3 linked regions of the Streptomyces hawaiiensis genome follow. The protein of the gene in region 1 interacts with the protein of each later gene in a pairwise test. Links are inferred from orthologs where the notes say so. Each region holds a gene or a part of one and is shown in the gene's direction. Other genes may lie near its edges. The genes, in order: ndk, CEB94_RS17115 and CEB94_RS06865.

What was found.
Region 2: the proteins of ndk (region 1) and CEB94_RS17115 interact in binary tests that used the Escherichia coli proteins (3 or more experiments, as listed by UniProt). The link is inferred for Streptomyces hawaiiensis from one-to-one orthologs.
Region 3: the proteins of ndk (region 1) and CEB94_RS06865 interact in binary tests that used the Escherichia coli proteins (3 or more experiments, as listed by UniProt). The link is inferred for Streptomyces hawaiiensis from one-to-one orthologs.

What each region holds. Positions count from the first base shown.
Region 1 is NZ_CP021978.1:3,011,555-3,021,007, reverse strand. The notes cover bases 1-2,903. They hold ndk (nucleoside-diphosphate kinase), read left to right. Parts: upstream 1-1,196; coding sequence 1,197-1,610; downstream 1,611-2,903. Other genes in these bases: CEB94_RS13905 (rod shape-determining protein), read left to right, coding at 1,886-2,903; CEB94_RS13915 (DUF4233 domain-containing protein), read left to right, coding at 771-1,127; folC (bifunctional tetrahydrofolate synthase/dihydrofolate synthase), read left to right, coding at 1-765. In the rest of the region: more of CEB94_RS13905, read left to right, coding at 2,904-2,905; rod shape-determining protein MreC, read left to right, coding at 3,050-3,997; rod shape-determining protein MreD, read left to right, coding at 4,011-4,685; mrdA (penicillin-binding protein 2), read left to right, coding at 4,834-7,077; rod shape-determining protein RodA, read left to right, coding at 7,074-8,276; CEB94_RS13880 (CYTH and CHAD domain-containing protein), read left to right, coding at 8,332-9,453. UniProt on the Escherichia coli protein: Major role in the synthesis of nucleoside triphosphates other than ATP. The ATP gamma phosphate is transferred to the NDP beta phosphate via a ping-pong mechanism, using a phosphorylated active-site intermediate.
Region 2 is NZ_CP021978.1:3,750,615-3,760,090, forward strand. The notes cover bases 3,176-6,101. They hold CEB94_RS17115 (5-formyltetrahydrofolate cyclo-ligase), read left to right. Parts: upstream 3,176-4,327; coding sequence 4,328-4,876; downstream 4,877-6,101. Other genes in these bases: glp (molybdotransferase-like divisome protein Glp), read right to left, coding at 3,176-3,255; galU (UTP--glucose-1-phosphate uridylyltransferase GalU), read right to left, coding at 3,260-4,159; CEB94_RS17120 (penicillin acylase family protein), read right to left, coding at 4,935-6,101. Also shown: sepX (divisome protein SepX/GlpR), read right to left, coding at 1-9; CEB94_RS17090 (GNAT family N-acetyltransferase), read right to left, coding at 182-802; CEB94_RS17095 (MogA/MoaB family molybdenum cofactor biosynthesis protein), read right to left, coding at 826-1,326; cyclic pyranopterin monophosphate synthase MoaC, read right to left, coding at 1,323-1,832; more of glp, read right to left, coding at 1,918-3,175; more of CEB94_RS17120, read right to left, coding at 6,102-7,805; CEB94_RS17125 (potassium/proton antiporter), read left to right, coding at 8,044-9,476. UniProt on the Escherichia coli protein: Involved in the removal of 5-formyltetrahydrofolate.
Region 3 is NZ_CP021978.1:1,478,762-1,488,235, reverse strand. Bases 2,076-4,999 are described here. They hold CEB94_RS06865 (uracil-DNA glycosylase), read left to right. Parts: upstream 2,076-3,157; coding sequence 3,158-3,841; downstream 3,842-4,999. Other genes in these bases: CEB94_RS06855 (hypothetical protein), read right to left, coding at 4,470-4,991; CEB94_RS06860 (tetratricopeptide repeat protein), read left to right, coding at 3,960-4,460; CEB94_RS06870 (ABC transporter substrate-binding protein), read left to right, coding at 2,076-3,065. Outside these bases: 3-oxoacyl-ACP reductase FabG, read left to right, coding at 1-508; CEB94_RS06875 (SDR family oxidoreductase), read left to right, coding at 521-1,279; more of CEB94_RS06870, read left to right, coding at 1,479-2,075; CEB94_RS06850 (DinB family protein), read right to left, coding at 5,105-5,617; CEB94_RS06845 (TetR/AcrR family transcriptional regulator), read right to left, coding at 5,661-6,251; CEB94_RS06840 (FAD-dependent monooxygenase), read left to right, coding at 6,334-7,518; CEB94_RS06835 (Gfo/Idh/MocA family protein), read left to right, coding at 7,532-8,437; lnt (apolipoprotein N-acyltransferase), read right to left, coding at 8,361-9,474. UniProt on the Escherichia coli protein: Excises uracil residues from the DNA which can arise as a result of misincorporation of dUMP residues by DNA polymerase or due to deamination of cytosine.

The sequences.
Region 1 (9,453 bases):
ATCAAGCAGGGTGCGACGGTCATCATGGCGCAGCAGCCGGTCGACGCGGCGCAGGTGCTGCTGAAGAAGGCCGTCGAGGTGGACGCGACCGTGGCCCGCGAAGGGCTGGAGTTCGGTGTCGTCGAGCGGCAGGTGGCCGTCGGCGGGCAGTTGATGACGCTGCGCGGGCTGGGCGGCGAGTACCGCGAGGTGTACCTGCCGCTGCACGGCGCGCACCAGGCGCACAACGCGGCCGTCGCGCTCGCCGCCGTCGAGGCGTTCTTCGGCGTCGGCGCGCAGCGGGCCGACGCGCTGGACCTGGACACGGTCCGCAAGGCCTTCGCCGCCGTGGCTTCGCCGGGCCGGCTGGAGGTCGTGCGCCGGTCGCCGACGGTCGTGCTGGACGCCGCCCACAACCCGGCGGGTGCCCGGGCGGCGGCCGAGGCGGTCGGGGAGGCGTTCCAGTTCAGCCGCCTCATCGGCGTGGTCGGCGCGAGCGGCGACAAGAACGTACGGGGGCTGCTGGAGGCCTTCGAGCCGGTGTTCGCCGAGGTCGTGGTCACGCAGAACTCCAGCCACCGCGCGATGGACGCCGACGAGCTCGCCGGTATCGCCGTGGAGGTGTTCGGCGAGGAGCGCGTCCAGGTCGAGCCGCGGCTGCCCGACGCGCTGGAAGCCGCCATCACGCTGGCCGAGGAGGAAGGCGAGTTCGCGGGTGGCGGTGTGCTCGTCACCGGTTCCGTCATCACCGTCGGCGAGGCCCGACTGCTCCTGGGGAGGGGCTGAGTCCCGTGCGCATGCTCTGTTCTTCGACGCTGATCGGCGAGTTCTTCGTCATCGGATTCGCCGGTCTGGTCGCCATGAAGGACCCCGACCTGTCCATGGCGACCGTGTGGACGGTCAGCGGCATCGCGATGTTCCTGTGCCTGGTGCTGTGCGGCCTGGTGACGCGTCCGGGCGGGGTCGCCCTCGGCTGGGCGCTGCAGATCGCGCTCATCGCGTCGGGTTTCATCGTCCCGACCATGTACTTCCTGGGTGCGATCTTCGCGGCCCTGTGGTGGGCGTCGGTGCACTACGGCCGGAAGGTGGACGAGGCCAAGGCGAGATTCGCGGCCCAGGCGAGCTCCTCCACACCTGACGCTGCGTAACAAGCGCCCCGACACGCCGGGTAATCTCGTCCCACCGCAAAACCTTTACGTACGCACAAGGAGCCCGTCGTGAGCCAGCGCACCCTCGTCCTCCTCAAGCCCGACGCCGTCCGTCGTGGTCTGACCGGCGAGATCATCAGCCGCATCGAGCGCAAGGCGGGCTGGACGATCACCGCGCTGGAGTTGCGCACGCTGGACCAGGACACGCTGGAGCAGCACTACGGCGAGCACAAGGGCAAGCCCTTCTACGAGCCGCTGGTGGAGTTCATGGCTTCCGGGCCGGTCGTTGCGATGATCGTCGAGGGTGAGCGGGTCATCGAGGGCGTGCGCGCACTCGCCGGCCCGACCGACCCGATCGCCGCGGCGCCCGGCTCCATCCGCGGCGACTTCGGTGTGATCGTCCGGGAGAACCTGATCCACGCCTCCGACTCCGAGGAGTCCGCCGAGCGCGAGGTGAAGATTTTCTTCCCCGGCCGGGCGTAGCGTCCGCACCCCACCAGCACATACGGCAGGCCCGGGGGCCCAGGCCCCCGGACTTTGCGGCATATGCGTGGCGATCGAGGGAACGATGGTCCCCGAACGCCCGTCTCCAGAAGCGAATGCGGACGGCATCTGCTGACAATGGCGGAGACCCTCCCGCAGTGTTCGCGAAGGCGCGTCTACGATGGAAGCCTTCACGTCACAGCACCCACCTTTGCCTACCTGATAAGCCCTCAAAAGCTAGTGGGAAGGCCAGACGAATCCTGATGGGGAACTCAATGTCGTTCATCGGCCGTGACATGGCTGTCGACCTCGGGACCGCCAACACGCTGGTGTACGTCAGGGGTCGCGGGATCGTACTCAATGAGCCGTCCGTCGTGGCGATCAACACCAACACCGGTGGCATCCTCGCGGTCGGTGCCGAAGCGAAGAAGATGATCGGGCGCACGCCCGGCAACATCGTTGCCGTTCGTCCGCTGAAGGACGGCGTGATCGCCGACTTCGAGATCACCGAGCGGATGCTCCGCTACTTCATCCTGAAGATCCACAAGCGGCGGTATCTGGCTCGTCCGCGGGTCGTCGTCTGTGTGCCCTCGGGCATCACGGGCGTCGAGCGCCGCGCCGTCATCGAGGCGTCGTCCCAGGCCGGCGCCCGTCAGGTGCACATCATCGAGGAGCCCATGGCCGCGGCCATCGGCTCCGGCCTGCCGGTCCACGAGGCCACGGGCAACATGGTGGTCGACATCGGCGGCGGCACCACGGAGGTCGCGGTCATCTCCCTCGGCGGCATCGTCACCGCCCAGTCCATCCGTGTCGCGGGCGACGAACTGGACAACGCGATCATCCAGCACATCAAGAAGGAGTACTCCCTCCTCCTGGGTGAGCGCACGGCCGAGCAGATCAAGATCACGATCGGTTCGGCGTACGACCTCGACTCCGACGAGCACACCGAAATCCGCGGCCGGGACCTGGTCTCCGGGCTGCCGAAGACCGTGGTCATCTCCGCCGCCGAAGTCCGCAAGGCGATCGAGGAGCCGGTCAACGCGATCGTCGACGCCGTCAAGACGACCCTCGACAAGTGTCCGCCGGAGCTGTCCGGCGACATCATGGACCGAGGAATCGTTCTGACCGGCGGCGGAGCGCTGCTGCGGGGCCTCGACGAGCGGCTGCGCCGGGAGACCGGCATGCCGATCCACATCGCCGAGGACCCCCTCGACAGTGTGGCGCTCGGGTCCGGAAAGTGCGTCGAGGAGTTCGAGGCGCTCCAGCAGGTGCTGGACGCCCAACCGCGCAGATGACATAACTCTTCGATTCCGCCGTACGGGACGATCTCCTCTCGTACGGCGGATCGTTGATACAGCTGCATAAGCTCCCACATAGCAGCCCCTCGGGTTTCCCTGGGGCTTCCCGAATTCCTATGAGGAAGGGCACGGCCGCCGCACGTGAGGGACACACGAGAGAGCCGGCTGCTCCTGGTGCTGCTGATCGCCGTCGCGTTCGCGCTGATCACGGTGGACATCCGCGGCGGGGAGGACTCGCCCGTCGACGGTGCCCGGCAGGCCGCGGCAACCGTCTTCGGCCCGATCGAGAGCGGGGTTTCGGCCGCGGTCGACCCGGTCGGCAACGCGGTCTCCGCCATCCGCGACTCCGGGGAGCGGCACGACCGGCTCGCCGTGCTGGAAGAGGAGAACGCGGCCCTGAAGGCGCGGCTCGGCAGCGACGACCGCAGCCGCAGCCGCCTCAAGCAGCTCGACAAGATGCTGAAGATCGCCGGCCAGGGCCAGTACGGCATCAAGGGTGCCGAGGTCATCGCCATCGGAGCCGCGCAGGGCTTCTCCTGGACCATCACCATCGACGTCGGCGCCAAGGACGGCATCACACGCGACATGACCGTCCTGAACGGGGACGGGCTCGTCGGCCGCGTCACCACCGTCGGCCCCAACACCGCCACGGTCCTGCTGGCCAGCGACCCCGACTTCACGGTCGGCACCCGCATGGAGTCCGGCGACGAGCTCGGCTTCGCCTCCGGACAGGGCGACCGCCCGCTGCGCGTGGAACTCCTCAACGGCAAGGCGGAGGTGAAGAAGGGCGACCGCCTGGTCACCTTCGGCTCCCAGGCCGACCGGCCGTTCGTACCCGGCGTGCCCGTCGGCGTGGTCTCCCGCGTGGACCCCTCCGGCGGCGGCCTGACCCGCACGCTCTACGTCACGCCGTACACCGCCTTCACCAAGCTCGACATCGTCGGTGTCGTCGTCGAGGCGCCGAAGAAGGACCCGCGTGACACGGTGCTCCCGCCCAAGCCCAAGCCCACCCCGAGGCCGACGGTGACGGTGACCGTGACGCCGTCCGCCGAGGCCCCCGTGGACGGCCAGAACCAGCAAGAGCAGTAGGAGCTGTCACCCCATGCGCGTCAACCGGATCCTGCTCTCCTCCGCCCTGGTCGTCGTCGCCCTGGTGATCCAGGTGAGCGTCCTCGCCCGCCTCCACCTGCCGGGCGCCGTGCCCGACCTGCTGCTGCTCACCGTGCTCGGCCTCGCGCTGGTGTACGGGCACGTGGGCGGCGCCCTCGTCGGTTTCGGCGCGGGTCTGCTCGCCGACCTGGCCCCGCCCGCCGACCACGCCGCGGGGCGCTACGCCCTCGTGCTGTGCGTCATCGGCTACCTCGCGGGCCTGGTGAAACCAGAGACGGGCCAGCTGAAGTCCGCGACCGGCCCCATGGCCGTCGTGGTCGCCGCCGCGGTCGGCTCCACCCTGATGTACGCCGGGGTCGGCGCCCTCGTCGGGGACACCGCCGCCCGCCATGTGGGCCTCGGCAGTCTGCTGTTCACGGCCGCCCTGTACGACCTGCTGCTCGCCCCGTTCGTCGTGCCGGGGATCATGGCCCTGGCCCGGCGTGCCGAGAACGACCCGCTCGCCGAGTCGACCTCGGCCGCGGCCAGGGCCACGGACATCTCCTCCGGCTGGCTCTCCGGCGGCACCGGACTGAAGATCGGCAGCCAGCGCAACGGGCTGCGGGTGAAGGCGGCCCGGGCGCGGATGGCACGTGCCGGACGCATCAAGGGGGTCAAGCGGCTGTGAACGCGGGGAAGTTCACCCGAACGGGTCGGTCCCGTAGGAACGCCGGCTCGTGGGCCGGTCGTTCATCACTCGTATCCGCACATGCGTACCCGGACGCACCTGCGGACCCGCACATCCGTACGCGCACCGAGAGGGGGAGGCAGCCGCAGTGACCAACATCCCCGAGACCGGCAGGAACTCACGGGTCCAGATCCGGCTCGTCGTCATCCAGGTCCTCGTCCTGTCCCTCCTGCTCACCCTCGGCGGACGCCTCTGGTACCTCCAGATCCGCGAGGGCGCCGCATACGCCAAGGAAGCGTCGGGGAACCACGTCCAGCAGGTCGTCCAGCCCGCCGTCCGCGGCTCGATCCTGGACGCCCGCGGCGTGGCCCTCGCGGACAACGAGACACGGCTGGTGGTCTCCGCCTCCCGCACCGACCTGCTGAAGATGAAGGACGACGGCAAGGAAGTCCTCGCCAAGCTCGCCAAAGTCCTGGGCATGACGACCAAGGAAGTCCAGGAGAAGGTCCGGCTGTGCGACGCCAAGACGCCGCAGCCCTGCTGGAACGGCTCGCCGTACCAGCCCATCCCCATCACCGACGAGGCCACCGCCAAGCAGGCCCTCCAGATCCGCGAGCGCGCCGAGGACTTCCCCGGCATCACCGCCGAGCCGGAGGCCGTGCGCCGCTACCCGAGCCCCGGCAAGGCCAACACCGCCCAGGTCCTCGGCTACCTCTCACCGGTCACCGACGAGGAGATCAAGAAGGCGCAGAACACCAACTCGCCGTATCTGCGCTCCGACCAGGTCGGCCGCTCCGGCCTGGAGCGCCAGTACGACAAGGCGCTGCGCGGCAAGGCCGGCGTCACCCGCTACGAGGTCGACAACCTCGGCCGGGTCATCGGGCAGGCCGAGGCCGACCCGGCCCACCCCGGCGACAACCTCGTCACCAGCATCGACTCCCGCGTCCAGCGGATCGCCGAGTACCAGCTGCACGAGGCGATGAAGGAAGCCCGCAAGCAGCACGACCGGAACACCGGCACCAACTACAAGGCCGACTCCGGCGCCGTCGTGGTGATGGAGGCCAGGACCGGCCGCGTCGTCGCCATGGCCTCGAACCCCACGTACGACCCGAACGCCTGGGTGGGCGGCATCTCCGCCAAGGACTACGCGCGGCTCACCGGCAAGAGCTCCAACTACCCGCTGCTCAACCGCGCCATCCAGGGCCAGTCGGCACCCGGCTCCATCTTCAAGGTCGTCCCGACGGCCGCCGCGGTCAACGCGGGCTACTCCTTCAACGGCCCGTACCAGTGCTCCAGCTCGTACTCGATCGGCGGTCAGGTCTTCAAGAACTTCGAGTCCAAGGGATACGGCCCCATCAGCCTCGGCCGCGCCCTGGAGGTCTCCTGCGACACGGTCTTCTACCGGCTCTCCCACGAGGAGTGGAAGCGCGACGGCGGCACCAAGCCGAAGAAGAACCCGGGCGACTGGTTCTACAAGACCGCCCACCAGTTCGGCCTCGGCAAGGAAACCGGCATCGACCTGCCCAACGAGGTCACCGGCCGCGTCCCCGACCGCCAGTGGAAACTGGACTACTGGAAGGCCAACAAGGACGCCTGGTGCCGCACCGGCAAGCGCAACGGCAGCTACGCCGAGAAGATCGCCTACGAGAACTGCCTCGAAGGCAACCGCATGCGCGCCGGTGACTCCGTCAACTACTCCATCGGCCAGGGCGACACGCTCGTCACGCCCATCCAGATGGCCACCATCTACGGGGCCATCTCCAACGGCGGCACCCTCTACAACCCCTCCGTCGGCAAGGCCGTCATCAGCGCCGACGGCAAGACCGTCACGCCGATCAAGCCCGAGTCGCACGGCAAGCTGCCGATGACGCAGAAGACGCGCGACGAAATAGACGAAGCCCTCGCGGGAGTCGCCACCCGCGGTACGGCCGCCTGGAGGTTCGGCGGCTGGCCGCAGGACAAGATCCCGATGCACGCCAAGACGGGCACGGCGGAGGTCTACGGCAAGCAGACGACCTCCTGGTTCGCCACGTACACCAAGGACTACTCGATCGTCATGACGATCTCCCAGGGCGGTACGGGCTCCGGCGCCTCGGGCCCCGCCGTCCGCAACATCTACAACGCGCTGTACGGCGTCTCCGAGGACGGCGACATCAACCCCAAGAAGGCCCTGCTGCCGACCCCGCAGAAGGCCCTGCCGAAGGTCAAGACGGACGGCACCATCGCCTCCCCGAAGGTCTCCAAAGACCCCGCCAAGGACCAGAAGGCCGACAAGAAGGACCCGAACGCCCCGGCCGACCCGCTCCAGCCGGCGACGGCGCCCCCGCCGACACCCGAGAACCGTGACACCCGAAGGCGACGCCGCCGGGGAAGCCGGAGGTTGCCAGCATGACCGGCGGTGTGAACAGCTTCCAGGTCTCCGGCTACGGGCCCGAGCGCTCCGGCTGGACGCGGCTGCTGGCCCGTGACTCGGTGGCGCGGCGGCTCGACTGGCCCATCCTGCTGTCGGCGCTGGCCCTGTCGCTGCTCGGCACGCTCCTCGTCTACTCGGCGACCCGCAACCGCACGGAGCTCAACCAGGGCGACCCGTACTACTTCCTCGTCCGGCACCTGCTGAACACCGGCATCGGCCTCGCCCTGATGGCCGCCACCATCTGGCTCGGCCACCGCACCCTGCGCACGGCCGTGCCCGTCCTCTACGGCTTCTCGCTGCTGCTGATCCTGCTGGTGCTGACCCCCCTCGGCTCCACCATCAACGGCGCCCACTCCTGGATCAAGCTGCCCGGCGGCTTCTCGCTCCAGCCCTCGGAGTTCGTCAAGGTCACGATCATCCTGGGCATGGCGATGCTGCTGGCGGCCCGGGTCGACGCCGGCGACAAGCAGTACCCCGACCACCGCACGGTCGTGCAGGCGCTGGGGCTTGCCGCCGTGCCCATGCTGATCGTGATGCTGATGCCCGACCTCGGGTCGGTCATGGTGATGGTCATCATCGTGCTCGGCGTGCTGCTGGCCTCCGGGGCGTCCAACCGATGGGTGTTCGGCCTGCTCGGCGCGGGCACCCTCGGCGCGGTCACCGTCTGGCAGCTCGGGGTGCTCGACGACTACCAGATCGCCCGCTTCGCCGCCTTCGCCAACCCCGCACTCGACCCGGCCGGCGTCGGCTACAACACCAACCAGGCCCGTATCGCCATCGGTTCGGGCGGCCTGACCGGCTCCGGCCTCTTCCACGGCTCGCAGACCACCGGCCAGTTCGTGCCCGAACAGCAGACGGACTTCGTCTTCACCGTGGCGGGGGAGGAACTGGGCTTCCTCGGCGGCGGCCTGATCATCGTGCTGCTCGGCATCCTCCTGTGGCGGGCCTGCCGCATCGCCCGGGAGACCCCGGACCTGTACGGCACGATCGTGGCCGCGGGCATCGTCGCCTGGTTCGCCTTCCAGACCTTCGAGAACGTCGGCATGACACTCGGCATCATGCCGGTCACCGGCCTGCCGCTGCCCTTCGTGTCATACGGTGGATCATCGATGTTCGCCGTGTGGATAGCGGTGGGGTTGCTGCAGTCGATCCGGGTGCAGCGGCCGATGTCGGCATGACACCGCGCGGGGTGGCCCTCTGCCGCCCCGCGCCCCGGCCGACTAGATTCGGTTCATGGCGGACAGCAAGCGCGAGATCGAGCGGAAGTACGAGTCGGCGGACAGCGGACTCCCCGACCTGACCGGAGTCGCCGGGGTCGCGGCCGTGGTCGACAAGGGCGTGGCCCACCTCGACGCCACCTACCACGACACCGGCGACGAACGCCTCGCCGCGTCGTCCGTCACCCTGCGCCGCCGCACAGGCGGTTCCGACGCGGGCTGGCACCTGAAGTTCCCGATCGCTCCGCACGTCCGCGACGAGATCCACGCCCCCCTCTCCGACACCCTCCCCGACGACCTGGCCGCGCTGGTCCGCTCCCGGGTCCGCGACAGCGAGCTGCTACCGATGGTCCGGTTGCGCTCCGACCGCGACGTACGCCACCTGCTCGACGCCGACGGCCGGCTGCTCGCCGAGGTGAGCGTGGACACGGTGCACGCCGAACGGCTCACGGGCCGCGGCGGTCAGGCGCAGTGGACCGAGGTGGAGGTGGAGCTGGCCGACGGGGGAGACCCGGCCCTGCTCGACAAGGTGGAGAAGCGGCTGCGCAAAGCGGGCGTACGGCCCTCGGCGTCGTCGTCGAAGCTGGCCCGCGCCCTCGAGGAGACGGCCCCGAAGAAGCGGCGCGCCTCCGCACCCGCCCGGGAACCGGTGACCGCCGGCGACCATGTGCTCGCCTACGTGCGCACCCAGCGGGACGCGATCGTCGAGCTCGACCCCGCCGTCCGCCGGGACGTCGAGGACTCCGTGCACAGCATGCGCGTGGCCACCCGCCGGCTGCGCAGCACCTTCAAGTCGTTCGGCAAGATCCTCGACCGGACCGTCACCGACCCCATCGGCGAGGAGCTGAAGTGGCTCGCCGGCGAGCTGGGCCTGGACCGGGACCGCGAGGTGCTGACCGACCGGCTGACCGCGGCCGTCGACGAGGCACCCGACGGCCTGGTCCGCGGCCCGCTCGCGGAGCGCCTGCGCTCGTGGTCCAGCGCCGAGCACAGCGGGGCCCGCGGCCGCCTCCTCGGCGTCCTGGACTCCCGCCGCTACCTGACCCTGCTCGACACCGTGGACGCGCTGATCGCCGACCCGCCGCTGCTGAAGGCCGCCGGCAAGGAGCCCCACCAGCCGATCGCCAAGGCCGTGCGG
Region 2 (9,476 bases), 740 kb from region 1 along the record:
GCTGCTCACGTCTCACACCGTAGAGGGGTTTGCGTGAGGCCATCTGCCAATTGCGCCGGTGTGTCGCACGATCTGGCTGATATTTCGAACTTTTCTTGTGATCGATGCGATCAGCAGACCACCCAGCCCGGGAATTCATTGCCCTGAGACGGTCATCGACCGATCAATTTCGAACACTTATTCAATTTCCGGGGTGGTGCCGCATTCCCGGATTACTCTGCGATCGTGCCCGCTGCCAGCGTCTCAGCAACCCGTCCGGCACCTCTTCCGCCGTGAGCGCGAAGACGAGATGGTCGCGCCAGGCCCCGTCGATGTGGAGATAACGCGGCCGCAGACCCTCCTCGCGGAATCCGAGTTTCTCCACGACCCGGCGGCTGGGCCCGTTCTCGGGGCGAATGCAGACCTCGATGCGGTGCAGCCCGACGGTGCGGAAACAGTGGTCCGTGACGAGCGCCACCGCCGTCGGCATCACACCGCGGCCGGCCACGGCCTCGTCCACCCAGTAGCCGACGTGGCCCGAGCACATCGAGCCCCAGGTGATCCCGGCGACCGTCAACTGCCCCACCAGCCGCCCCTGGTACTCGATGACGAAGGGCAGCATCCGGCCCGCGTTCGCCTCCGCCCTCAGGTGGCGGACCATCTGGCGGAAGGTCGGGCGGTGCGTCATCGGCCCGCCGGGCGAGGGCGGCGGAATCGTCGCCTCCCAGGGGCGCAGCCAGTCGCGGTTGCGCCGGTTGACCTCGCGCCATGCCCGCTGGTCGCGCAGCTTTATCGGCCTGAGGACGAGGTCTCCGTCCACCAGCTCCACGGGCCAGGATGGGCTGTTCAGCTCGCACCCCCACTGCCGGGTCTGGGGTGGTCGCCGCCCCGGAGCTGCTCGACTGCGTGGACGAGCAGCGGTTCCAGGACGGCGAGGCCGTCCTTCACGCCGCCGCTGGAGCCGGGCAGATTGACGATCAGCGTGCCTGCGGCCACTCCGGCCAGGCCCCTGGAGAGCGCCGCGGTCGGCACCTTCTCCCGGCCGAACGCCCGGACGGCCTCGGCGATGCCCGGCACCTCGTGGTCGATCACGCGGCGGGTCGCCTCGGGGGTGCGGTCGGTGGGCGAGATGCCGGTGCCGCCGGTGGTGACGATGACGTCGTAGCCGGCGTCGACACCGGCGCGCAGGGCGGCCTCGACGGGGTCGCCGTCGGGGACGACCTGGGGGCCGTCGACCTCGAAGCCGAAGCGCTTGAGGCCGTCCGAGATCAGCGGGCCGCCCTTGTCCTCGTAGATCCCGGCGGCAGCCCGGTTCGAGGCCGTGACGACGAGCGCGCGGTAGGTCATGCCCTGCTCCAGTCGCCCGACTTGCCGCCTGTCTTCTCCTCCACCCGTACGTCCGTGATGACCGCTCCCTTGTCGACCGCCTTGACCATGTCGATCACGGTGAGCGCGGCGACGGAGACCGCGGTGAGGGCCTCCATCTCGACACCCGTGCGGTCCGTCGTCTTCACGGTGGCCAGGATCTCCACGGCGTCGTCCGCGACCGACAGGTCCAGTTTCACACCGGACACCGACAACGGGTGACAGAGCGGGATCAGGTCGGGGGTGCGTTTGGCGCCCATGATCCCGGCGATCCGCGCGGTCGCGAGGGCGTCGCCCTTGGGGACACCCTCGCCGCGCAGGAGCTCGATCACGCGGGGCGAGACGAGAACGCGTCCGCTGGCGCGGGCGGTGCGCGCGGTCACGTCCTTCTGCGACACGTCGACCATGCGGGCGGCGCCCGCCTCGTCGATGTGCGTCAGCCGGTCCTGCGTAGGGCCGTCGTGCGGGGGTGGGTCCTGCGTGCTCATGCTGTGTGGCGCTCCCGGTCCGGGCCCGTCGCGGTGCGGCGCACGGGCCTGCTGTGCGCGACACGGTACCCCCAACCAGCGGCTCTCAGCCGAGCAGGACCACCTCGACCTCGGTGCCGGGCTCGACGGAGACGGTGTCCTCGGGGACGGTGATCAGGGCGTCCGCGTGGGCGAGGGCGGCGACCAGGTGGGACCCGGCCCCGCCGACCGGGGTGACCTTGCCGTCGGCGTACGTGCCGCGCAGGAACTGCCGGCGGCCCTTCGGGGAGGTCAGTGCCTTGTCGGCGGCCAGCGTCGCCCGGGCCGTCGGGCGGTGGACGTCCCGCAGGCCCATGAGGGCGCGGATCGCGGGACGGACGAACAGTTCGAAGGAGACGTACGACGACACCGGGTTGCCGGGCAGGGCCAGCAGCGGCGTGTGGTCGGGGCCGATGGAGCCGAAGCCCTGGGGCTTGCCGGGCTGCATGGCGAGCTTGCGGAAGTCGATGCCGCTGCCGGCCTCGTCCTCGTCGCCGACGTGGGACAGCGCCTCCTTGACCACGTCGTACGCGCCGACACTCACACCGCCCGTGGTGACCATCAGGTCGGCGCGGACCAGCTGGTCCTCGATGGTGGAGCGCAGGGTCTCGGCGTCGTCGGCGACGGCGCCCACGCGGTAGGCGATGGCGCCGGCGTCGCGGGCGGCCGCGGTGAGGGCGAAGCTGTTGGAGTCGTAGATCTGACCGGGGCCCAGTTCCGTGTCGGGCTGGACGAGTTCGCTGCCGGTGGAGAGCACCACCACGCGCGGGCGCGGGCGTACGCGGACGGTGCCGCGGCCGATCGCGGCGAGCAGGGAGATCTGGGGCGGGCCGAGGATGGTGCCGGCCTCCAGGGCGCGGTCGCCGGCCTTCACGTCGCTGCCCTTCGCGCGCACGTGCGCGCGGGCCTCTGCCGGGCGGTACACCTGCACCTGCCCCGTGGCGCCCTCGGGGCCGAGGCTGCGGGCGCGCATCCCGCGCGCCGGGCCCTCGCCGAGCCCGCCGTCGGTCCACTCGACGGGCACGACCGTCTCGGCGCCGGGCGGCAGCGGGGCGCCGGTCATGATGCGGGCGGCCTGGCCGGGGCCCACGTGGAGCAGTTCGGACTGGCCCGCGGCGACGTCCCCGACGACCTCCAGGGCCGCCGGGAACTCCTCGCTCGCGCCCGCGATGTCCGCGACCCGTACCGCGTATCCGTCCATCGAGCTGTTGTCGAAGGGCGGCAGGGACACCGGCACCGTGATGTCCTCGACGAGGACGCAGCCCTGGGCGTCGAGCAGCTGCAGCTCGATGGGTTCCAGGGGCCGGACCGTGGCGAGGATGTCCTCCAGGTGCTCGTCCACCGACCACAGGTGGTCGGGGCCGGCGTGGTCCTGGCCGGTGACGTGGGGCGCGGCGCTGCTCAACGTGCTACATCTCCTCGGCTACGTAACTGCGAAGCCAGGTCCGGAAGTCCGGGCCCAGGTCTTCACGTTCGCATGCGAGTCGGACAATGGCACGCAGGTAGTCACCGCGGTCGCCGGTGTCATAGCGGCGGCCCTTGAAGACGACGCCGTGCACGGGGCCGCCGATCTTCTCGTCCTCGGCGAGCTGCTGGAGGGCGTCGGTGAGCTGGATCTCGCCGCCGCGGCCCGGCTCGGTCCGGCGCAGTATGCCGAAGATGTGCGGGTCGAGGACGTAGCGGCCGATGACCGCGTAGTTGGACGGGGCGTCGGCCGGGTCGGGCTTCTCGACGAGGCCGCTGACCTGGACGACGTCGCTGTCCTCGGTGGTCTCCACGGCGGCGCAGCCGTAGAGGTGGATCTGCTCCGGGGCGACCTCCATGAGCGCGATGACGCTGCCGCCGCGCTGCTCCTGGACCTCGACCATGCGCTGCAGCAGCGGGTCGCGGGGGTCGATCAGGTCGTCGCCGAGGAGGACGGCGAAGGGCTCGTCGCCCACGTGCGGGGCGGCACACAGGACGGCGTGGCCGAGGCCCTTGGGGTCGCCCTGGCGGACGTAGTGCATGGTCGCGAGGTCGCTGGACTCCTGCACCTTGGCGAGACGGCCGGCGTCGCCCTTCTTCTGAAGTGCCGATTCGAGCTCGTAGTTACGGTCGAAGTGGTCCTCGAGGGGGCGCTTGTTGCGGCCCGTCACCATGAGGACGTCGTCGAGACCCGCGGCGACCGCCTCCTCGACCACGTACTGGATCGCGGGCTTGTCCACAACCGGCAGCATCTCCTTGGGAGTGGCTTTGGTGGCCGGCAGGAACCGGGTGCCGAGGCCTGCTGCGGGAATGACAGCCTTGCTGATCCGAGGGTGCTGAGTCATGTCCGCCACCCTATCCGGTGCCTTTGCATGGAATCTGCGGCTCCGGTTCATAGGCGCTCATATGAGCGTATTGCGACGGTACGGGAGCAACCATTGAGGCCTATCGCACGTCCGGGCGAGCCTGACAAGCGGAGTTTGCGGCGCGAGATCCTCGCGGTGAGGAACAGGTTGACGGCGGATGACCTGCGGGAAACGTCGGCCGCGCTGGCCGGGCGGGCGCTGGAGCTGCCCGAGTTGGCGAGGGCCGGGACGGTCGCGGCGTATGTCTCCGTGGGGAGCGAACCCGGGACGCTCGCGCTCCTGGACGCGCTGCGCGCCCAGGGCGTGCGCGTGCTGCTGCCGGTCCTGCTGCCCGACAACGACCTGGACTGGGGCGCGTACGCGGGCGAGGGCTCCCTGGCGCGTGTGCAACACGGAGGCAGGATGGCCCTCTTCGAACCCGCGGGCGAGCGCCTCGGGCCGGACGCCGTGACCACCGCCGACGCCGTGCTGCTGCCCGGGCTCGCGGTCGACGCGCGCGGGATGCGGCTCGGGCGCGGCGGCGGCTCGTACGACCGGGTCCTGGCACGGCTGGACCGGGCCGGGGCCCATCCCGCCCTGGTGGTGCTGCTGTACGACTCCGAGGTCGTCGAACGCGTCCCCGAGGAGCCGCACGACCGGCCGGTACACGCGGTGGTGACACCGTCGGGCGTACGGCGGTTCCGCCAGGAGCCCTGACGCGAAGCGGCCCTCCACGCACGCGTGGAGGGCCGCTTTTGCCACTGACGTCAGTGGCTCACGGTTTGAGCACCAGCTTGTCGGCCGTGCTCTTCTCGACCGCCTGGTCCGAGAAGGACCACGGCAGCAGTTCGCCGTCGGCCCACTTGTCGGTCTGGTCGACGTAGTGGGCGCTGTAGGCGTGCCCGGAGGCGCCGGTGAGGTTGATCCACTTCGACTTGTCGAGGTCGCCGAGGTTCACCACCATCCGCATGGACGGCACCCACACCACCCCGTAGCCGCCGGCGGCGTTCCAGCCGGTCGCGTTGACCGTGGCCTCGCCGCCGCCGAGCTTCCAGGGGCCGCGGTTGAGGGCGTACTGGATGAAACCGGGGCCCGATGTGCCGAGGGTCTGGTTCTTCAGGAACAGGCGGTGCAGCCGGCCCCAGCTCCAGGAGTCGATGTCCTTGCCGAGCTTGGCGGTCAGCTCCCAGCGGGCGTCGATCATGGCCCGCTTGAACAGCTGGTCGCGATTGACGGCGCCCGGGCGGATGTTGCCCACCTTGGGCGTCTTCCACCAGTCGCTGTCCGGCTGGTTCATGAGCTTGCGGACCACCTCGAACCACCGGTCGCCGCCGTCCGGCTGCGCCTGGTCGGGGTCGCGCTGGCCGCACTCGCGGACCTTCTCGGCCTCGTCGGCGGGGCCGGTGGTGTTGACCGGCTCGACCCACAGGCACTGGCCCTTGGGGCGCAGCTCCTTGGGCAGCTTGTTGCCGAAGGCGAGCTTGAGGATGTTGCGCCAGACCGCGTTGAAGTAGGCCGCCGCCGCGGAGTCGGCGTCCTGGGTGTAGTCCCAGCCCTCCAGGAGCTTCTGCGCCTCGCGGACGTCCTTGTTCTCCGGGTCGATCTTCAGCAGCGTGGGCACCAGCAGCCGGGCGATCTCGCTGCTGTTGTCCAGCTGCATCTGGCGCATGTCGTCCGTGGAGATCTTGCCGCCGTCCTTGATCTTCGACTGGATCAGGTCGGTGATCCGCTGGCTGCGCGCGCCGTAGCCCCAGTCCGTGGTGAGCGTGTACGGGTACTTGTCCGGGTCGATCACGGCCTGGTTGGCGGTGACGATGTAGCCGCGGTCCGGGTTGTACTCGTAGGGCAGCGCGTCCTGCGGGATGTAGCCGCTCCAGCGGTACTTCGGGTCCCAGCCGGGCGCCGGGATGGAGCCGTCGTCGCTCTCCTCGCGCAGGGGGATCCTCCCCGGCAGCGTGTAGCCGATGTTGTTCTCGGTGTCGGCGTAGATCAGGTTCTGCGAGGGCACCTCGAACTGCGCGGCGGCCTTGCGGAAGTCGGTCCAGTTCTTCGCCTTGTCCATGGCGAAGACGGCGTCCATGGTGGTGCCGGGCTGCAGGGCGGTCCAGCGCAGCGCGACGCCGTAGCCGTCGCCTCTGTCGGGTGCGGCGGTGTCGACGGTGGCCTTCTTGCCGACCTTCACGAGCTCCTCGTCGCGGTCGGACAGCAGGGGCATCCCGTCCTCGGTCTGCCGTACGACGATCTTCTTGGGCTCGCCCCCGGCGACCTTGATGGTCTCCTCGCGGGTCTTGAAGGGCTTGATCTTGCCGTCGTACAGGTAGCCGTCGCCGGTGATCTTCTCCAGGTAGAGGTCCGTGACGTCGGCGCCGGAGTTGGTCATGCCCCAGGCGATGTTCTGGTTGTGACCGATTATCACGCCCGGCATGCCGGCGAAGGTGTAGCCGCTGACGTCGTACTGGCAGGTGCTGGAGACGCTGCGGCAGTGCAGGCCCATCTGGTACCAGACGGACGGCAGGGAGGGCGACAGGTGCGGGTCGTTGGCCAGCAGCGGCTTGCCGCTGATGGTGTGCTTCCCGCCGACGACCCAGGAGTTGGAGCCGATGCCGTCGCCGTTGACGCCGACGGCCGGCGGGAGGTCGTCCAGGACCTGGGTCAGGCCGCCGAGCTGGCTGTCCAGGCCCGCTGTGCCCGAGGCGGTGCCGCTCGTGCCGGACGAGCCGGAGGCGGTGCCGCTCGTGCCGGAGGCGGTGCCCGAGGTGCCGGAGCCGCCGGACGCCGTGCCCGCGGTGCCGGTGGAGGTACCGCCGGTTCCATTCGTCCCGGATGTACCGTTCGCACCCGACGTGCCGTTCGTGCCGCCCTGCTCGAACGCCCCCGTCAATTCGCTGTACTGGCCCTCCTGGACGATCGCCTTGTTCCGGCTGTACGGGTACTCCGGGTACAGGTCGGCGATCTGCTTCGGGCCGAGGCGGCTGGTGAGCAGGGCGCGGTCGATCTCGTCCTGTATGTTGCCGCGCAGGTCCCAGGCCATCGCCTTCAGCCAGGAGACCGAGTCGACGGGGGTCCACTGCTGCGGCTTGTAGTCGTTGGTGAAGCCCAGCGCCGCGTACTCCAGGGAGATGTCCTTGCCGTCCTTGCCCTGGAGGTAGGAGTTGACTCCCTTGGCGTAGGCCTGGAGGTACTTCTTCGTGGTGGCCGACAGCTTGGTGTCGTACTCCTGTTTGGCGACCCGGTCCCAGCCGAGGGTGCGCAGGAATTCGTCGTTGTCGACCTGGCTCTTGCCGAACATCTCCGACAGCCGGCCGGAGGCCATGTGGCGGCGGACGTCCATCTCGTAGAACCGGTCCTGCGCCTGGACGTAGCCCTGCGCCATGAACAGGTCCGCGTCGGAGGAGGCGTAGATCTGAGGGATGCCGTAATTGTCGCGTTTGACCTCGACGGGGCCCGAGAGGCCCTTCAGGGTGAGGGAGCCCTTGGTCTGCGGGAACGAGGCCCGGACGGTACTGACGGACCAGTACGACCCGTAGGCCACGCCCCCGATGAGGGCCAGCACCAGGACGAGCACGAAAAGGCGGGCTTTGCGCCCCTTTCTCCTGCCGGACTTGCCGGGCTGCTGACCCGTGGAGGCGGTGGTGTTGGGGGGCATCGCTGTCCTTGCTGTCCTAACGCGAGCGGCAGGTTCGGCTGTGCTTTTAACTGAGCGCTGGAGCAACGATAGGCGCAGGGTCTTGCGCCCCTTGACGCGGAGTCGGGAACCGGCACGGACTGACGTTCGATCCTGCCCCTGGAAGCGTCAAGAAATCGTCAAGAGTTAGGTAAGGTAACGAAGTAGTTGGCGCGGTGCGCCACAGCTTCATGTGCGATGTACGTGAGCCCACGCGCGCGTGCGTGCGGGCCAGGGAAGGACTCGGCCGCTGACTGTTCACCACCTCAACCAGCTCCTGCTCGTCTGCTCGCTCGTCCTGCTCGTCGCCGTCGCAGCGGTACGGATCTCCTCGCGCAGCGGGCTCCCCAGCCTGCTCGTGTACCTGGGGATCGGCGTCGCCATGGGCCAGGACGGCGTGGGCGACATCCACTTCGACAACGCCGAACTGACCCAGGTCATCGGGTACGCGGCCCTGGTCGTGATCCTGGCCGAGGGCGGTCTGGGCACGAAGTGGAAGGAGATCAAGCCGGTCCTGCCGGCCGCCACGGCGCTGTCGCTGGCCGGTGTCGCGGTGAGCGTCGGGGTGACGGCGTCGGCCGCGCACTACCTGATCGGCCTCGAATGGCGGCAGGCGCTCATCATCGGGGCGGTCGTCTCCTCGACCGACGCGGCGGCCGTGTTCTCCGTGCTGCGCAAGATCCCCCTCCCCGCGCGCGTGACGGGCACGCTGGAGGCGGAGTCCGGCTTCAACGACGCCCCGGTGGTCATCCTCGTGGTGTCCCTGTCCACGGCCGGGCCGGTCGAGCACTGGTACGTGCTGCTGGGCGTGATCGTGCTGGAGCTGGCCATCGGCGCGGCCATCGGGCTCGCGGTGGGCTGGCTGGGCTCCCTGGGTCTCAGGCACGTGGCACTGCCCGCGTCCGGCCTCTACCCGATCGCGGTCATGGCGATCGCGGTGGTGGCGTACGCCGGCGGCGCGCTGGCCCACGGGAGCGGCTTCCTCGCGGTGTACCTCGCCGCGATGGTGATGGGCAACGCGCGGCTGCCGCACTGGCCGGCCACGCGCGGCTTCGCCGACGGGCTCGGCTGGATGGCCCAGATCGGCATGTTCGTCCTGCTCGGCCTGCTGGTCACCCCGCACGAGCTGGGTGACGACATCGTGCCCGCGCTGGTCATCGGGCTGGTGCTGACCATGGTGGCGCGACCGCTGAGCGTGGTGCTCTGCCTGTCGCCGTTCCGGGTGCCGTGGCAGGAACAGACACTGATGTCCTGGGCGGGGCTGCGCGGGGCCGTGCCCATCATCCTGGCCACCATCCCCATGGTGGAGGGCGTCGACGCCAGCCGCCGGATCTTCAACATCGTCTTCGTGCTGGTCGTCGTCTACACCCTGGTCCAGGGCCCGACGCTGCCCTGGCTCGGCCGCAAGCTGCGCCTCGGCGACGGTTCGGAGGCCGCCGACCTCGGCATCGAGTCGGCACCGCTGGAGCGGCTGCGCGGGCATCTGCTGTCCGTGGCGATCCCCGACGGATCGAAGATGCACGGCGTGGAGGTGGCCGAACTGCGGCTGCCGCACGGCGCGGCCGTGACGCTCATCGTGCGCGGAGGCGAATCCTTCGTTCCGCTGCCGACGACGATATTGCAGCGGGGAGACGAGCTCCTCGTGGTCGCCAC
Region 3 (9,474 bases), 1.5 Mb from region 1 along the record:
GATCCTGGTCAACAACGCGGGCGTGCTGCGCGACAACCTGCTGTTCAAGATGAGCGTCTCCGACTGGGACACCGTCATGAACGTGCACCTGCGCGGCGCCTTCCTGATGTCCAAGGCCTGCCAGAAGCACATGGTGGACGCGGGCTTCGGCCGGATCGTCAACCTGTCGTCGTCCTCGGCGCTGGGCAACCGCGGTCAGGTGAACTACTCGGCCGCCAAGGCGGGCCTGCAGGGCTTCACCAAGACCCTCGCCAAGGAGCTCGGCAAGTTCGGCGTCACCGCCAACTCCGTCGCCCCCGGCTTCATCGCCACCGAGATGACCAAGGCCACCGCCGACCGCGTCGGCATGGGCTTCGAGGACTTCAAGGCCGCCGCCGCCACCCAGATCCCGGTGGCCCGGGTCGGCGAGCCGGAGGACATCGCCAACGCCATCGCCTTCTTCACCGGCGAGGCGGCCGGGTTCGTCTCCGGCCAGGTGCTGTACGTGGCCGGCGGACCGCTCGACTAAGGGACGAAGAACATGACTTCCGTGGAACTCTCCGGCAAGGCCGCCCTCGTCACGGGCGCCAGCCGCGGCATCGGCTACGGCGTCGCCGAGGCCCTGGTCGCGCGCGGCGACCGCGTGTGCATCACCGGCCGCAACGAGGACGCCCTCAAGGAGGCCGTCGAGCGGCTCGGCGCCGACCGCGCGGTCTACGTGGCCGGCAAGGCGCACGACGAGGCCCACCAGGCCGTCGCCGTCGAGCGCACGATGGAGGCCTTCGGCCGCGTCGACTACCTGGTCAACAACGCGGGCACCAACCCGGTGTTCGGGCCGATCGCCGACCTCGACCTGAACGTCGCCCGCAAGGTCTTCGAGACCAATGTCGTCTCGGCGCTCGGTTTCGCCCAGCGGACCTGGCACGCCTGGCAGAAGGACAACGGCGGCGCGATCGTCAACATCGCCTCCGTCGCGGGCCTCTCGCCCTCGCCCTTCATCGGCGCGTACGGCGTCAGCAAGGCCGCGATGATCAACCTGACCGTGCAGCTCGCGCACGAGTTCGCGCCCAGGGTCCGGGTCAACGCGATCGCCCCGGCCGTGGTGAAGACCAAGTTCGCCCAGGCCCTGTACGAGGGCCGCGAGGAGGAGGCCGCCGCGGCCTACCCGCTGGGCCGGCTCGGCGTGCCCTCCGACATCGGAGGCGCGGCCGCGTTCCTCACCTCCGAGCAGTCCGACTGGGTCACCGGCCAGACGCTCGTCGTGGACGGCGGCATCTTCCTCAACGCCGGAACCGGCTGACCAGGGCCGCGCACACGGATCGACACGGGCGCCCGTTGACACGAACGGCGCCCGTGTCGGCGTAAAGACACCGCAAAGAGCGATGACAACGTCGTCAAAGGTTTATCGATCAAGAGGTCATGTACCGGGGAGGGTCAGCGGGCGCGGCACTGCGGTATGGTCTGCCGACCCTTGGTATGGCAGATCGAGGAGCGTGCGCGTGTTCAACCGGAACCGATGCCTGCGGCGGGTGGCGGCCATCGCGTCCATATCGGCCCTGCTCGCCGGATGCGGCGTGCTGTCGTCCGACACCCCGGAGGACGAAGGACCGATCGTCGTGGGCACCACCAGTTCGCCCAGCACGCTCGACCCTGCCGCTTCGTGGGACAGCTCCTGGGAGCTGTTCCGCAACATCTACCAAACGCTCCTGAGCTATCCGACGGGCGCGAGCGAGCCCCAGCCGGACGCCGCCGAGAGTTGCGGCTTCAGCGACTCCTCGAACCAGGTCTACCGCTGCGAGCTGCGCGAGGGCCTGAAGTTCTCCAACGGCGACGCGCTCGACGCCCAGGCCGTGAAGTACTCGTTCGACCGGATCCGCAAGATCAACGTCAACGGCGGCCCCGCCGGTCTGCTGGGCAGCCTCGAGCGGGTCCAGGCGCCCGGCGACCGTGAGGTGATCTTCCACCTCAACAAGCCCGACGCGACCTTCCCGTTCGTGCTCGCCACCCCCGCCATGTCGATCGTGTCCCCGAAGGCCTACCCCGAGGACAGCCTGCGCAAGGGCGGCGACGTGGTCGGCTCCGGCCCGTACACCCTCGACTCGTACGCCGACGGCAAGGAGGCCGTCCTCGTCCGCAACGACGACTACAAGGGCTACGCGGAGCGCCGGAACGACGCGGTGACCGTCCGCTACTTCCAGGACTCCGGCGCCATGGTGAAGGCCCTGCGGGACAAGGAGATCGACGTGACCTACCGCGGTCTGGCCGCCGGAGACGTCGTCGACCTCCAGAGCAAGTCCTCCAAGGACGAGGAGATCCAGCTCGTCGAGGGCACGGGCACCGACATCAACTACCTGGTGTTCAACCCGAAGGACTCCTGGGCGAACAAGAAGGCCGTGCGCCAGGCCATCGCGCAGGTCGTCGACCGGGCGGCGATCGCCCACAAGGTCTACAAGGACACGGTCGACCCGCTGTACTCCATGGTCCCCAAGGGCCTCACGGGCCACACCACGGGCTTCTTCGACGACTACGGCGACCCCGACGTCGCCAAGGCCCGCAAGATCCTCACCGAGGCGGGCATCAACCAGCGCGTCCCGCTCACCTTCTGGTACACGAGCGACCGCTACGGCTCCGAGACCGCCGGGGAGTTCAAGGAGCTGGAGCGCCAGCTCGAGGCGTCCGGCCTGTTCACGATCAGCCTGAAGAGCCGCCCCTGGAAGACGTATGTCGAGGGCTACCAGAAGGGCGAGTACCCGGTGTTCGGGCGCGGCTGGTTCCCCGACTTCCCGGACGCCGAGAACTTCATCGCGCCGTTCGTCGGCGACCAGAACGCCCTCGGTACGCCCTACCCGGCCCCCGAGATCACCGGTGATCTGCTGCCCCGCTCGCGCCGGGAGAGCGACCGCGCGAACGTGGAGAAGGAGTTCGAGGCGGCCCAGCGGATCCTCGTGGACGACGCGCGGCTGCTGCCGCTGTGGCAGGGCCGGCAGTACGTGGCGGCCAGCCGGGACGTCTCGGGCGCCGAGCGGGCCATGGACCCGTCGACGATCATGATGTTGTGGGAGCTGCACCGCAAGACCGCCTGGTAGGGGAGCGGGCAGCGGGCTTCCCGGGCGCGTTGTCAGTGGTCGCCTGTAGGTTCTGTGGCCTGCAAGTGACCGCACATCGTGAGGACGTTGACGTGACCGACATCGCCATGCTGCCCGAGTCCTGGCGCGGGGTTCTGGGCGACGAACTGCAGCAGCCCTGGTTCAAGGAGCTGACGGAGTTCGTCGAGGAGGAGCGGGCGAAGGGTCCCGTCCATCCGCCCCGCGAGGAGGTCTTCGCGGCGCTGGACGCCACGCCGTTCGAGAGGGTCAAGGTCCTGATCCTCGGTCAGGACCCGTACCACGGCGAGGGACAGGGGCACGGACTGTGCTTCTCGGTCCGGCCGGGCGTGCGGATCCCGCCGTCCCTGCGCAACATCTACAAGGAGATGCACGAGGAGCTGGGCACGCCGATCCCGGACAACGGCTACCTCATGCCGTGGGCCGAGCAGGGCGTGCTGCTGCTCAACGCGGTGCTCACGGTCCGCGGCGGCGAGGCCAACTCGCACAAGGGCCGGGGCTGGGAGAAGTTCACCGACGCCGTGATCCGGGCGGTGGCCGAGCGCCCCGACCCGGCGGTCTTCGTGCTGTGGGGCAACTACGCGCAGAAGAAGCTCCCGCTGATCGACGAGTCCCGGCATGTCGTGGTCAAGGGCGCGCATCCCTCGCCCCTGTCGGCCAAGAAGTTCTTCGGCTCCCGCCCCTTCACCCGGATCAACGAGGCGGTGGCGGCGCAGGAGCACACGCCGATCGACTGGACGATCCCGAACCTGGGCTGACGCCGGCCGTACGGCCGTGCCGTGACAGGTCCGGCGGTGTCCGGAGCCGCCTGAGCCGGATCGCCCCCGCCTGCGGTTAGCGTCGGCGGGAACAGCAGGCGAGTGCGCGGAGGGCGTCGTGGCGGAGCGACAGGAGCAGGCGGCGCCGGACGCCGTGCTGACGCGGATCGGGCAGGTCGTCATGCTGCACCACGCGGGGGACCGGGAGGAGGCCCGGCGCCGGTTTCTCGGCCTGTGGGCGGAGATCGGCGAGCACGGCGACCCGCTGCACCGCTGCACCCTCGCCCACTACCTGGCCGACACCCAGGACGACCCGGCGGACGAACTCGCCTGGGACCTGCGCGCGTTGACGGCGGCAGAGGAGGCCAGGCAGGAGGCCCTCGCGGTGACCGCGGTGATCGCGATCTCCCCCTCGCTGCACCTGAACCTGGCGGACGACTACTTCGGACTCGGTCGCCGCGACGCCGCCCGCACGCACCTGCGGTGGGCCCGGGAAGCCGCCGCCGCCCTCACCGGCGACCGATACGGCGAGGGCGTGTGGGCGGCCATCGCACGGCTGGAGTGCCGGCTGGGCGAGGGCGGCTCGGGGACGTGGACGCCGCCACGGCAGCGGCCCTGACGCGACGGGTCAACGCCGGTACGTGTCGCGGCAGATCGTCGCCTCCGGGCTGTCCGCCCGCCATCCCCCGTAGCGCCTGCCCAGCGCGCACACGTCCGCGTCGCCGTTCGGGACGCTCTTCTCGACTTCCTGCCGTACCGACTCCGACACGTAGGGGAGGTCGGTTCGCGACCGCTGAGGGCCGCGCCGAGCGGGCTCGGGGCGTTCCGGACGGGCGGGGCGGGGGCGGGCGTCGCGGTGGCCGGGCTGCGGCGCCCCGTGATCCGGCGGGGCCGCAGGGGGTGCGGCCGGACGGGACGCCGATGCGGCCGGCTCCGGGCGGTGGGACGCCTCTTCGATGAGCTGCAGAGCCTCACGGGCCGGCGCCTGCACGATCCGGGTCTCCGCCTCACCCTCCGGCTCCGGCGCCGACGGCCTGGATGGTGCCGTCGGGGGCCCCGGTGCGGGGGGATGCGGGACCGTCGTACAGCCGGAGAGGGCCGAGACCGCCACGGTCAGCAGGAGCGTCGCTGTGGTCGTCGTTCGATGCACCCGCGCAACTCTGGTGTGTCCGGCCCTCGGTGGGGCCTCGGACCTGGCGCAGGATGCCCCGCACGGGTGATCTCGCGCCCCGTACGGAGGGCGCCGGTGTGGCGGGGGTGACGTCAGTCGCCGGTCGCGCCGTCGATGCGCTCGCGGATCAGGTCGGCGTGGCCGTTGTGCCGCGCGTACTCCTCGATCATGTGCGTGTAGATCCAGCGCAGGTTGAAGCGCTCGCCGGTGCGCCGGTGTTTGCCCTCGGAGATGTCGTCGAGGCCGAAGCGGGCCGCGTTGCGCCGGGCGGTCTCGATCTCGGACTGCCAGGTGGCGAACGCCTCCTCCCACGTGTCGGACTCGGAGAGATGGAACTCGCCGTCCGGATCCTCCTCGGTGTAGTAGACCGGGCCTGCGTCCTCGGCCGCGAGTACCTTGCGGAACCAGCCCCGCTCCACCTCCGCCATGTGCCGCACCAGTCCCATCAGGCTCAGCTCGGACGGCTCCACCGCGGCGGTGCGGAGCTGGGCGTCGGTCAGGCCCTCGCACTTCCAGGCGAGGGTCCGGCGGTGGTAGTCCAGCCAGCCCTCCAGCATGGTGCGCTCGTCGGCGGTGGTGGCGGGCTCATGGCGTTCGTTCGTCATGGACGCATCCTTTCCGAGCCGCCCTCGCCGCACCACAAGATTTTCAGCCCCCGATCATCCCCTCCAGCAGTTCCCGCAGCCCGGCCCGCACCTCCTCCAGGCTCGGCACCTCGGCACCGAACGACCCCGCCACGCAGCTGAACATCAGCCCGTCCGCCCAGGCGATCAGCGACAGGGTGTGCCGGGCCGGGTCCGTCGAGCCCATCCCGGTGACCAGGACGGCGAGCTGGTCCCGGAAGCGGGCGCCGGTGGCGTCGAAGTAGGCCCGCAGCTCGGGGCGGCGCGTCGCCTCCAGGGCCAGTTCGTAGCGGGCGAGCGTGAGGGCGCGGTTGCCCGTCAGGGCCCGGTGGGTCGCCAGGGCCAGCGCGTCCGCCAGGGGGCCGGCCCCGGCCCGGGGGTCCGGCATCTCGTGCAGCCCCAGCACCCGCGCCTCCCGGTCGGCCAGGCGCCGCACCGCGAGTTCCAGCAGGGCCTGCCGGGTCCGCGCGAGGTTGGAGGTGGAGCCCTGGGGGAGCCCGGCCGCCTCGTCGACGGCCCGGTGCGTGAGGCCGCGCATCCCGCGCTCGGCGAGCAGGGCCAGTGCGGTGTCGGCGACGAGGTCGGAGCGGGCGGGGCCGGCGGTGCGTACGGGCATGAGGCTCACGCTACCCGTCCGACTACACCTGTAGTAACGTCGGCGGTGTCACTACAGGTGTAGTCAGACTACTGGAGGAGCTATGACACAGCCGAGGCGGGCCGTCGTGATCGGCGGCGGTATCGGGGGCCTGACGGCGGCGGTCGCCCTGCACCGGCGCGGCCTGCACGTCACCGTGCTGGAGCGCGCCCGCTCACTGGAACCGGTCGGCGCGGCGATCTCCCTCGCTCCCAACTCCCTGCGCGCACTGGACGTCATCGGCCTCGGCGACGAGATCCGCGGCCTCGCCGCCTGGTCGGGGGACGGGGGCCTGCGCACCCCGAGCGGGCGGTGGCTCTCCCGCTCCTCCGCCGAGGCCGCCGCCGAGCGCTTCGGCGGCCCGCTCGTGCTGCTGCACCGCGCCACCCTCATCGAGCGTCTCGCCGCCCTGCTCCCGGCGGACGCCGTCCGCACGGACGCCGCCGCGGCCCTCGCCGACAGCGGCGGCCCCGGCCGGGCGGCCCGCGTCACGACCACGGACGGCGACCTCGAAGCCGACCTGGTGGTCGGTGCGGACGGCGTCCGGTCCGCCGTGCGCGGGGCGCTCTTCCCCCGCCACCCGGGGGCCGTCTACTCCGGCTTCACCACCTGGCGGGTCGTGATCCCCCTCCCCGGAGCCCGGTTCGCCTCGCACGAGAGCTGGGGCCGGGGCCGCATCTGGGGCACCCACCCGCTGAAGGACGGCCGCGTCTACGCCTACGCCGCCGCCCTGACCCCCGCCGGCGGCCGGGCGCCCGACGACGAGAAGTCCGAGCTGCTGCGCCGCTTCGGCGACTGGCACGACCCGATCCCCGCCGTGCTCGCCGCCACCCGCCCCGAGGACGTCCTGCGCCACGACGTCCACCACATCGCCGAGCCCCTGCCCGCCTACCACCGCGGCCGCATCGCCCTGCTCGGCGACGCCGCGCACGCCATGCCCCCGAGCCTGGGCCAGGGCGGCAACCAGGCCATCGAGGACGCGATCGTGCTCGCCCACCACTGCGACGACCTCGCCGCCTACACCGCCGCCCGGCTGCCGCGTACCACCGCCATCGCGCGCCAGGCCGTGAAGACGGCCCGACTCAGCCTCATCCGCAGCCGGGCCGGGACCGCCCTGCGCGACACGGCCATGGCCGCACTGTCGAAGGCCGGGCCCGCCCTGTTCCTGCGCAGCTTCGACGGCATCGCGACCTGGGCGCCCCCGCAGCGGCCGTATGCTTCCGAGCACACCCCGGCAGGCAACCGTTAGAGGAGACCGCCCCGTGAAGGTCGGCTGCATCGGACTCGGCGACATCGCGCAGAAGGCCTACCTTCCGGTCCTCGCCTTCCAGCCCGGGGTCGAACTGCACCTGCAGACCCGTACCCCCGCCACGCTCGACCGGGTCGCCGAGGGCCTGCACATCCCGGCGGAGCGACGGCACACCACCCTCGACTCCTTGCTCGCGGCAGACCTCGACGCGGCCTTCGTGCACGCGCCCACGGTCGTGCACCCGGAGATCGTGACGCGGCTGCTGGAGGCGGGCGTACCGACGTACGTCGACAAGCCGCTCGCCTACGCGCTCGACGATTCCGCGCGGCTGGTGGCGCTGGCCGAGGAGCGGGACGTGAGCCTCGCCGTCGGCTTCAACCGGCGTTATGCCCCCGGCTACACGCAGTGCGCGGACCATCCGCGCGAGCTGATCCTGATGCAGAAGAACCGCATCGGGCTGCCGGAGGACCCCCGTTCGATGATCCTCGACGACTTCATCCACGTCGTCGACACCCTCCGCTTCCTGGTGCCCGGCGAGATCGACGACGTGACCGTGCGCGCCCGCGTGCGGGACGGGCTGCTGCACCACCTGGTGCTCCAGCTCGCCGGGGACGGCTTCACCGCGCTCGGGGTGATGAACCGGCTCAGCGGTTCCGCCGAGGAGATCCTGGAGGTCTCCGGGCAGGACACCAAACGGCAGGTCGTCAACCTCGCCGAGGTCGTCGACCACAAGGGCCAGCCGACCGTGCGGCGGCGCGGGGACTGGGTGCCGGTGGCCCGGCAGCGCGGGATCGAGCAGGCGGTGCTCGCGTTCCTCGACGCGGTCCGGGCGGGCAAGGTGCTCAGCGCCCGGGACGCGCTGGAGACCCATGACCTGTGCGAGCGGGTGGTACGCGCGGTTCAGGATCGGACCGCCTGAGCCACAGGGTCCGCGCGCCCTCGCCGGCGGCCCACAGGGCGAGGATCAGCATCGCCGCGTGCACCGTCCAGTCGCCGTAGCGGACGTAGGGCGTAGTGCCGTGGGCGAGGGGAATCTCGTAGATCCGCGCGGCGGAGGCGTCCGTACCGAGCCACGATCCGATGCGCTGTCCGCTGGGGCCGTAGACGGCGGAGACGCCCGTCAGCGTCGAGTGCACCATGGGGCGGCCGGTCTCGGCGGCCCGCAGCGCGGCGAGCGACGCGTGCTGCTCGGGCGCCCAGCTGTGCTGGAACGTGGACGTCGACGACTGGCCGATCAGCACGTCGACGCCCTCCCGGGTGAGGTGGCGGGTCATGTCGGGGAAGGCGGTCTCGAAGCACACCAGCGGGCCGACCCGCAGATCGTCCCCGATGTTCATCACGATCGGCTGCGAGCCGCGCCTGCGGTCCTCGCCCGCGGCCTTGCCGACGGAGGTGACCCAGCCGAGCAGGGAGCGGGCCGGGATGTACTCGCCGAAGGGCACGAGCCGCATCTTGTCGTAGCGCTCGCCGGTCAGGCCCTCGGGCCCGACCAGGACCGAACTCTTGTAGATGCCGGGTGTGTCGGAGCGCCGGGCGTCCACGTTGACCAGGATGTCGGCGCCCGTCGTGCGGGAGAGGTCCGCGAGCCGCCGGGCGAGGTCGGGCCGGTCCCCGAGGTCGAAGCCGACGCTGCTCTCGCCCCAGACGATCAGGTCGACGTCCTGGCCGGCGAGCCGGCGGGTGAGCTGCTCCTCGCGGGCGAACCGGCTGTCCGGGCCGGCGATGACGCCCGGCTGCACGACGGCGATCCTGACCTGGCCGTCGACGGCGGGGCGGGGTGAGAACGCCCAGGCGGCGGAGGTGGCGGCGGCCGTGGCGACGAGAGTGGCCACGGCGGGCACCCGGGCCCGGCGGACCGCGACGAGGACGGCGACCGCGACGTTGACGGCCACGAGCAGGTAGCTGAGCAGCCACACCCCGCCGACCGAGGCGAGCCGCAGCGCGGGCTCGACCTGC